3 regions of the Pantoea sp. App145 genome follow, and region 1 is predicted to be linked to each of the others. Evidence: predicted binding sites of a transcription regulator. Region 1 holds the regulator's gene; each other region holds the start of a gene.
What was found. Region 1 encodes LexA, which represses DNA repair genes until DNA is damaged. Its sites were predicted from a motif close to TNCTGTATGTACATACAGNA; they were not measured.
Positions count from the first base shown of each region.

Region 2: a site for LexA is predicted at 1,969-1,988, ahead of RCF31_RS04615 (metal-dependent hydrolase). Genes of this name have one in related genera too.
Region 3: a site for LexA is predicted at 1,928-1,947, ahead of umuD (translesion error-prone DNA polymerase V autoproteolytic subunit). Genes of this name have one in related genera too.

Region 1 covers NZ_CP133290.1:2,476,960-2,480,239, reverse strand. Annotated here, with positions in the region: gene plsB (glycerol-3-phosphate 1-O-acyltransferase PlsB) at 1-389, opposite strand, end outside; gene RCF31_RS11340 (diacylglycerol kinase) at 516-884, shown strand; gene lexA (transcriptional repressor LexA) at 990-1,604, shown strand; gene dinF (MATE family efflux transporter DinF) at 1,697-3,028, shown strand; gene RCF31_RS11325 (CsbD family protein) at 3,186-3,280, shown strand, end outside.
Region 2 covers NZ_CP133290.1:1,030,652-1,033,931, reverse strand. Annotated here, with positions in the region: gene RCF31_RS04620 (L-cystine transporter) at 1-1,207, opposite strand, end outside; gene RCF31_RS04615 (metal-dependent hydrolase) at 1,361-1,951, opposite strand; gene kduD (2-dehydro-3-deoxy-D-gluconate 5-dehydrogenase KduD) at 2,084-2,845, opposite strand; gene kduI (5-dehydro-4-deoxy-D-glucuronate isomerase) at 2,863-3,280, opposite strand, start outside.
Region 3 covers NZ_CP133290.1:1,073,476-1,076,755, forward strand. Annotated here, with positions in the region: gene otsA (alpha,alpha-trehalose-phosphate synthase) at 1-824, opposite strand, end outside; gene otsB (trehalose-phosphatase) at 821-1,609, opposite strand; gene umuD (translesion error-prone DNA polymerase V autoproteolytic subunit) at 1,964-2,383, shown strand; gene RCF31_RS04820 (ABC transporter ATP-binding protein) at 2,454-3,233, opposite strand; gene RCF31_RS04825 (ABC transporter permease) at 3,230-3,280, opposite strand, start outside.

The sequences.
Region 1 (3,280 bases):
CCAAACATCACCGACACTGGCAGCATTTGCACATCCAGTTCGGGGTTGCTGCGATGCAGATCGAGATAGTCATGAAATAGCTTCACTGACTCCAGATTCGGCACGAAATAAGGGAAAACGCGTGGACCGTCGTGGATAAAGACATAGCGTGGCAACAACGTGCCATCAATTTCCAGTGGTGTAAGCGGATCCGGCAGATCGTGTTTCAGACACTGCGAACGCAGTGTGAGTAGATCGGCCTTGGAATCATAAGGCAGCACATATAGGATTGGCCGCGTTGAATCTAACCCATGTTCAGACACAGGATCCGACGGAATAGCCTTACTCTTTACCAAAATGGAGAGTGGTAAATTCAATAATTTATAATAAAGTTTACGCCAACCTGACATAGACAACTTTAAGCCTCTTGTTAGCAAAGCGCGGCAAGCATACCAGAAAGTGCCGCGAAGATCTGTGGCCGTGCCATTCCCGGCTGCCCAGACATTGACGTCAAAACGAGTAAAGGGTTCAACGACATGGCAAATAACGTCACCGGTATTCTCAGGATAGTGAAAGCTGCCGGTTATTCCTGGCAGGGATTGCGCGCCGCCTGGCAACATGAAGCGGCATTTCGCCAGGAGGCTATCGCCGCACTGGTGGCGATTGTGGTGGCATGCTGGCTGGATGTTGACGCGATCTCCCGCGTACTCATGATCGGTTCTGTGGTGCTGGTGGTCATCGTTGAGATTATGAATAGTGCCATTGAAGCCGTCGTCGACCGCATTGGTCAGGAGCGTCATCCGCTGGCCGGACGCGCGAAAGACATGGGGTCGGCTGCCGTATTGTTAGCTATCTTACTGGCTATTTTCGTCTGGATCGCGCTGCTTTGGTCGCATTTGCGATAAGGATTCCGGATTCATCAACTCGCTGATTTTTCCCTCAGTTTTGGTTTCCATTTCGCCAATACCTGTATATACTCACAGCGACTGTATAAACAACCAGGGGGCGGGATGAAAGCGTTAACCAGCAGGCAGCAACAGGTCTATGATCTGATTCGCGACCATATCAACCAGACGGGCATGCCGCCAACGCGTGCGGAAATTGCTGCGCAACTGGGCTTCCGCTCACCGAATGCGGCAGAAGAACATCTGAAGGCTCTGGCACGCAAAGGCGTGATTGAAATCGTCTCCGGAGCGTCGCGCGGTATTCGTTTATTAATGGAAGAAGAAGCCAGTGAGGGGCTGCCGCTGATTGGCCGTGTCGCCGCGGGTGAACCGTTACTGGCCCAGGAGCACATCGAGGCTCACTACCAGGTTGATGCCAACCTCTTCAAACCCACCGCTGATTTCCTGTTGCGCGTTAGCGGCATGTCGATGAAAGATATCGGCATTATGGATGGTGACTTACTGGCGGTACACAAGACTCAGGAAGTGCGCAATGGCCAGGTCGTGGTGGCGCGCATTGATGATGAAGTCACAGTGAAACGCTGGAAAAAGCAGGGCGCGATTGTGCAGCTGCTGCCAGAAAACAGTGACTTCCAGCCGATTGTGGTCGATACCCGTGAACAGTCACTCACCGTTGAAGGGCTGGCGGTGGGTATCGTGCGCAACGGCGAATGGCTTTAATCCTTTAAATCCCCCACTACGGTAGCGCCTCTGCGCTGCCGTGGTTTGATTTGCCAAAATAACTGTAGCGCAGCACAAACCGGGACGGGCTGATGCAGCTGTTTTCCTCCTCTGATAAGACACTCTGGCGGCTGGCGCTGCCGATGATCCTTTCGAATATCACGGTGCCGTTGCTCGGCGTGGTGGATACCGCGGTGATTGGCCATCTTGACAGTCCGATCTATCTCGGTGGCGTGGCAGTGGGTAGCACTGCAACCAGCTTCATTTTTATGCTGCTGTTGTTTTTACGCATGAGCACGACCGGACTGACTGCCCAGGCATTTGGTGCCAGCGATAAAACGGCGCTGGCGCGTGCGCTTACCCAACCGTTGCTTATCGCATTGATCGCAGGTGTGTTGTTTATGTTGCTGCGCACACCTGTCAGCAATCTGGCGGCTGCGCTAATGGGAGGCAGCGTTGCGGTACAGCAACAGGCGCAACTGTTTATTCAGATTCGCTGGCTCAGTGCTCCCGCTACGCTGGCTAATCTGGTACTCCTGGGCTGGCTGTTGGGTGTGCAGTATGCACGCGCACCCGTTGTTTTGCTGGTGGTGGGCAACCTGGTCAATATTCTGCTGGATCTGCTGTTTGTGCTCGGCCTGCACTGCGGAGTGGCAGGCGCTGCTGCGGCTACGGCACTGGCCGAATACGTCACCCTGGGTGTCGGGCTGTTGATGGTAGCTCGGGTATTAAAGCTACGTGGTATTGATTTCACCCTGCTGAAAGAGAGCTGGCGCGGTGGTGCCGCCCGCCTGTTTCGTCTCAATCGCGACATTATGTTGCGCTCATTTCTGCTGCAAATCTGTTTTGCTTCTCTGACGATCTTTGGCGCGCGCATTGGGCCAGATGTGGTTGCAGTCAACGCGGTTCTGCTGATGTTTCTCACTTTCACAGCCTACGCACTGGATGGTTTCGCTTATGCGGTTGAAGCCTGCTCTGGTGAAGCGGTTGGTGCGAAAGATCGCAGCCAGTTGTTGCTGGTCTGGCACGCGGCATGCCGTCAGGCAGGCCTGGTGGCGTTGCTGTTCGCCATGATGTATGCCCTGTGCGGGGTACAAATTGTCGGGTTGCTGACCTCGCTGGACGAACTCCGCGCAGCCGCCGACCGTTACCTGGTGTGGCAGGTGGTGATGCCCCTGGTGGGGGTATGGTGTTATCTGCTGGATGGCATGTTTATCGGCGCGACGCGTGGCAGGGAAATGCGTAACAGCATGGCGCTGGCGGCGCTGGGTTATGGCCTGTCGTTGCTCACCTTACCCTGGTTGGGAAATCATGGTTTGTGGCTGGCGGTGACGGTATTTCTGGCATTACGCGGACTCACGTTGTGGCTGGTCTGGCGCCGCCACTGGCGTCATGACAGTTGGTTTTCGTATAGTGGAATATAACTTATTAATTACAGATTAATCCGTAAGTGTGCTACCTGATATTCATTGTCTACTATAATTATCCTTAACAACGCAATTAAGTAGCGTGTTATATCGGCTTTTACCTTCAGGGAATGGGTATGCCGTCAACTCACTGGAAATGACATGGAGAACGGTTATGAACAAAGACGAAGCGAGTGGAAACTGGAAGCAATTCAAAGGGAAAGTGAAAGAAAAATGGGGCAAGCTGACTGATGATGATATGACCGTCAT
Region 2 (3,280 bases), 1.4 Mb from region 1:
CAGGCAGCACAATCAACGCGGCAAAGGTGGCACCACCGCCGACACCGGCAACGCCCGCCGAGCTCAGCGTCACAATGCCTACCAGGGTGGCAATCCACAGCGGATCAAACGGGTTGATGCCTACCGTCGGCGCAACCATCACCGCCAGCATGGTCGGATACAAACCGGCACAACCGTTCTGGCCGATAGTGGCACCGAACGAGGCGGAGAAACTGGCGATAGATTCCGGCACACCAAGGCGGCGGGTCTGGGTTTCCACATTCAGCGGAATGCTGGCTGCACTGGAGCGGCTGGTGAAGGCAAAGGTAATCACCGGCCAGACTTTACGGAAGAAACGCAGCGGGTTGATACCATTGACGGACAGCAACAGCGCGTGCACGCCAAACATAATGGCGAGACCAAGATACGAAGCCACCACAAAGCCACCGAGCTTGATGATGTCCTGCAAATTAGAACCCGCCACCACTTTGGTCATCAGCGCCAGCACACCGTAAGGCGTCAGCTTCATGATCAAACGCACCAGCTTCATCACCCAGGATTGCAGGGTATCGATGGCAACCAGTACGCGCTCGCCTTTGGTCTTGTCATCTTTCAGCAACTGCAAGGCGGCAACACCGAGGAAGGCCGCAAAAATCACCACGCTGATGATCGAAGTCGGGCTGGCACCGGTCAGGTCCGCAAACGGATTTTTCGGGATAAAGGAGAGCAGCAGCTGCGGCACGGTGAGATCGGCCACTTTGCCAATGTAGTTGCTTTGAATTGCGTTCAGACGCGCGGTTTCCTGCGCCCCTTGCACCAGGCCCTCGGCACTCAGGCCAAACAGGCCGGTTACCATCACGCCGACCAGCGCTGAGATAGCGGTGGTAAACAACAGCACGCCAATGGTCAGGACGCTGATTTTACCCAGCGAAGAGGCATTATGCAGACGCGCTACCGCGCTGAGGATCGAGGCGAAAACCAGCGGCATCACAATCATTTGCAGCAGCTGCACATAGCCATTGCCCACAATATTGAACCAGCTGATCGAGGCTTTAATCACCGGGCTGTTCTCACCATAAAGGGTTTGCAGCGCCAGGCCAAACAGCACGCCGAAGACCAGGCCTGTCAGGACGCGTTTTGACAGGCTCCAGCGATCATTACCGATGCGAGCCAGCAGCACCAGCAGCGCGGCGAACACCACGAGATTAATAATCAGGGGAAAATCCATGCTCTACTCCAGAGATTTGCCGCGCCTCTGCATGTGCGGGCGCGGAATACAGGGTGATTCCTTCGCAGGAATGGCGGCATGTTATCAGTTCATAAAACAGCAGGCTTATATCCAAATGGAATTGATTATAACAATATGCTGATTTTTGTCTGATTATCGTTCGTTCTGGCTATTAATTAATCGGCCAACGCCATTTTGTAGCGTGCTGAACAACTGTTCCGGCCAGCCGTTTGCACCAAAAGATGGCAGGCCGGGTGGAAACCACAGGGCATAACCCACCAATGCCAGGCACAGGGCGCGCTCCAGTTGGTTGCCTTTCTGGCTATTGAGCACTGGCAGGCGAAAGCGCCAGCGGCAGGGCCACAGCAGGGGAACACCCGCCGGGGTGAGCATATCGGCGACAATATGGCTGAGATAGCCGAGGGTCATGCCTTGCAATACATCGGCAGGAATCGGCCAGCTGGCGGGAACATTAATCTGGAATAGCCAGAGACTCACCGCCACCGCCAGTAAACTGTGGGTAAAGCCACGATGACCAAAGGCACGTGCAATCGGCTGAGAAAGCCATCGCAGCCGTTGTCCCAGCACCGATTTAGGGTGATCGATATCCGGCAGCAGGCAGGTCAGCAGCGTAGCAGGCACCAGATGCCACCAGTCGGCACTGGCCATCACGGGTGTCAGCTCGGCGCGTTTGGCAAAAATAGCGCTGGCAATGGCGAAAATGATGTGGCCTTCGGCCGTCATGATAAAACCTGGCTGCAAACTGTCGATGCATCCAGTATAGGGATTTATCCAGTGAATGAGAATATGTGACGCTGTAACCAGGCGTGAATTTAAGACGATACCCGCGCCAGAATGACGCGGGAAATGAGAGGCTTAGCGTGCCAGCCAGCCACCGTCCACTGCCACGGTGTAGCCGTGGACGTAGTCAGAAGCGCTGGAGGCGAGGAACACCACTGGCCCCATCATATCGTCCGGCAACCCCCAGCGTCCGGCCGGAATACGGGCGAGGATCTCTTCACTGCGCGATTCATCATCGCGAATCTGTTGCGTGTTATTCGTCGCCATATAGCCGGGGGCAATGGCGTTGACATTGATGCCATGCTTCGCCCATTCGTTGGCCATCAGCCGCGTCAGCCCCATTACCGCGCTTTTGGACGCCGTGTAGGAAGGAACGCGAATGCCCCCCTGAAACGACAGCATCGAGGCAATGTTAATGATCTTACCGCCACGCCCCTGAGCAATGAATTGTCGGGCGACCTGCTGTGAGAGAAAAAACAGGCTCTTGCTGTTAATGTTCATGACATCATCCCAGTCTTTTTCACTGAAATTCAGGGCATCTTCACGGCGGATAATGCCAGCGTTGTTGACCAGAATATCAATGTGACCTGCCTGTGCCACCGCCTGTTCCACAATGTGCGGCACGGTGGACGGCTGAGTGAGATCGGCTTGAATTGACCAGAAACGGCGACCCAGCGTGATGACTTTTTCTGCCGTATCATCAGGCCCGGCACGGTTTACCCCGATAATATCGCAGCCAGCCTGCGCCAGTCCGAGCGCCATCCCCTGGCCCAGCCCGGTATTACAACCGGTGACCAGCGCCACTTTTCCTTCAAGACAAAAAGCATTCAGAATCATGGTATTTCCCCTGTGCTTTAACGCAGCGCGCTGACGCTGACGTGGTCCATGTCATCAAACACCTGATTTTCACCGACCATGCCCCAGATAAAGGTATAACGCTGGGTACCGACACCGGCATGAATCGACCAACTGGGTGAAATCACCGCCTGCTCGTTATGTACCAGCAGATGACGGGTTTCCTGCGGCTGGCCCATCATATGGAATACCGCGCTGTCGGCGGCCATATCGAAATAAAAGTAGACTTCCATTCGGCGTTCATGGGTGTGGCAGGGCATGGTGTTCCACAGGTTGCCCTCGTCAAGACGGGTCAGTCCCATGGTGAGCTGACAGGTTGGCAACACATCCGGCACGATAAATTTATTAATGGTGCGACGGTTAGAGGTGGCAGCATCACCCAGCGTGGCTTTTACGGCGTCGTCGAGGGTGATTTTT
Region 3 (3,280 bases), 1.4 Mb from region 1:
GGTAAGCCTTTAGAGTAATCCAGACGCTCACAGGCAATGATGTTTTGCACATCCCCCAGTTCACGCTTCATGGCCGCCATTTTCGGTGGCAGCGCACCTTCCGCCATCTCTTTAATACTGTCCGGTTCGATACCAATCGGATACACCTCAGTCATAAAGGTGTTGCCGAACGCGCGATGTTTCTTCTCGCCTTTATTCTGCAACTGCGTCAGCTGACTCAGGCTATCGAGGAAGGCCACGCGATCGGATTCTGTCTGGAAACCCAGCAAATCGTAGTCGCACATCATTTCCAGCAGCGCTTTATGTGGCGGCAGCGCGTTGAAAATCTCTGGCGTCGGAAATGGGATATGCAGAAAGAATCCGATGCGATTATTAATGCCCTGTTTGCGCAACTCGGCGGCAAATGGCAACAGGTGATAATCGTGAATCCATAAAATATCATCCTCCTGTAACAACGGTTTCAGACGATCGGCCAGCAGCGTATTGACGCGGCAGTAACCCTCCCAGGCTTCGCGCTGAAATTGCACCAAATCGAGGCGATAGTGAAAGGCAGGCCAGATAACGGTATTGGAAAACTGGCAATAATAGAGATCATAATCGTTTTGATTCAGCGGCAGGGCAGCGTAGGTAATGCCGTCATACTCGCTGACGCTGACCTCCTCCTCCTCTTCGCCAGAAATCTCACTGATTTCGCCGTTCCAGCCAAACCACAATCCCCCAGTGGTTTTCAGTGCATCCAGCAAACCGACGGCGAGACCACCCGCACTGGCTTTTGTCCCATCAGGAATGGCGATACGGTTAGATACGACCACTAAGCGACTCATAACCCAGACTCCTTACCGACGTTGTCATGCTTTGATTGTAATAGTAATTGCTCAAGCCAGCTCCACACCGCATTTACGCTACTGAGGCGATAGCGCGCATGGCTTGTACCCTCTCCGACCTTGACAGAAATTCCCCCCAGCGCATTAACGGCCAGAAATCCCTTCTCATCTGTCAGATCGTCACCCACAAATACCGGAATACGTCCGGTAAAAGGCGCTTCCCGCATAAAGTCGCGAATGGCCGCGCCTTTATCGATTCCCTGCGGTTTCAGTTCCACCACGCATTTTCCCGGCTGGAGCGCCAGCTCCGGAAAACGTGCCACCACCTCTTCAGCCAGACTGATGACGGCCTGTTCATACTCCATCGCCCGACGATAATGCAGCGCAAACGCCATGCCTTTGACTTCCAGCTGCGTGCCGGGCCATTGATCCATGGTCTCCTGCAATTCCCGTTGCAGCGTTTGCGCAATATCGGCGGGCAGTGACTGGCAATGCATCCTGCCGCTGGCATCACGCCGTTCCGCACCATGCACACCCGCTGCCGGGACTTCCAGTGGCGCAACCAGCGCATCCAGTTGCGCAACGGGACGACCAGACACCAGCGCCAGTGCGCCATGGTTCAGATTGGTGAGTTGTTGCAGATGCTGGCGCACCGATGCGGGAATCGAAACCGACTCGGGCTGAGGCTGAATCGCCGCCAGCGTGCCGTCGACATCAAAAAAGAAGGCATATAACCCGCCGCTTAGCGACGGCAGGGTGCTGTTCTCATGTACCGCAGGGGTCACGTCACTCCTCCTGTATCAATGGCTGATAGCAATATCGATGTTCGGAGGCAGGTTGGGTGTGATCCGCCAGGGTCAGTGATAAGTCACAAACGGCGGGGAGGGTTTTCCGGCAGGACGGTATTTCGATGGGTAACGCTCCACAAACAAACAAGTTTATTAGCAACACAGCAACCAGACTAAGAACATCGTCAGAGTTAAGTGTAGACGGCAATGGGGATTTTGTCAGACGAGCTTTCCGCCGCAACTAAATTCACTGGTGGAACAACCGGCTAACGATTTAGGGTGAGTACCGGCTTGATCCCGACTCACAATTAATTACACTGTATATAACAACAGTATTTTTGAGTGTCTATTATGAAGTTTCTCTCTCCTGCCCTCACCGCCAAAGTCCTACACCTGCCGCTGTTTCTGGATGCGGTACCCTGTGGCTTCCCTTCCCCGGCTGCGGATTATGTTGAGCGCAAACTGGATATGAATGAATATCTGGTCGCGCATCCTAACGCCACCTATTTTGTCCGGGTGGAAGGGGATTCGATGCGTGATGCCAATATCAGCGAAGGGGATTTGCTGGTGGTTGATAGCGCGCTGGACGCAAAACATGGCGACATTGTGGTGGCTGCGCTCAACGGTGAATTTACGGTTAAACGGTTACAACGCGTGCCGCGCGTGCAGTTACTGCCGATGAACCCGCGCTACGCGCCGATTATCCCTGGCGAAGAAGAGCAGCTGGAGATATTTGGCGTGGTGACTTTTATCATTTATGCCGCACGTTGAATGTAACGCCCGGTGCAGCGACGCAATTTAGTGTTACGCAATAAATTGCGTCGCTGCAGAAAACGCATTGTTAACCAGCCATTTCCCGTTTAAATACCGCCAACGTATGCGCTTTTACCCGGACGAACTCCGGGTGGCTCATCATCTCAGCAGTGCGCGGACGGGGTAGCTCAAACGGGACAATTTCGGCAACACGCGTCGGACGGCGCGTCAGCAGCAGGATCTCATCCGCCAGAAACACCGCGTCTTCCAGATCATGCGAGACAATCAGCATTGTCACGCCAGTTGCCAGTTGGACCTGTTGCAGTTTATCGCGGATAAACAGCGTCATCTCAAAATCCAGCGCCGAGAATGGTTCATCCAGAAACATCACTTCTGGTCTGGTTGCCAGCGCACGCATGATGCATACCGTTTGCTGTTGCCCACCGGAAAGTTCATAGGGATAACGCTGCAAATCGAAGCGAATATCAAACATCTCCGCCAACTCTGCCACGCGCTGTTTCACCGCCGCCGCTTTCATCCCCTGCCGTTTTAACGGATAGGCGATGTTCTGCCAGGCGCTTAACCAGGGAAAAAGCGCATCACGGTAGTTCTGAAACACATAACCAATATTGGTCTCGGCCAGGGTTTTACCGTCGAACAAAATTTGCCCGCGATCGACCGGAATCAATCCGGCAATCATGTTCATCAGCGTCGATTTACCACAGCCATTGGGGCCGAATATCGAAACAATCTTCCCCCGCGGTAAATCGAGGTTGAGATCCTGATACAACGGTTGTCCGGCAAAACTTTTATCGAGTCCACGAATCGTCACATGGGTATTAGGCTGAGGATAATCGGGTTTGTTCATGCTTTGCCACTCCAGTGCACACAGCGTTTTTCAATCAACAGAAAACC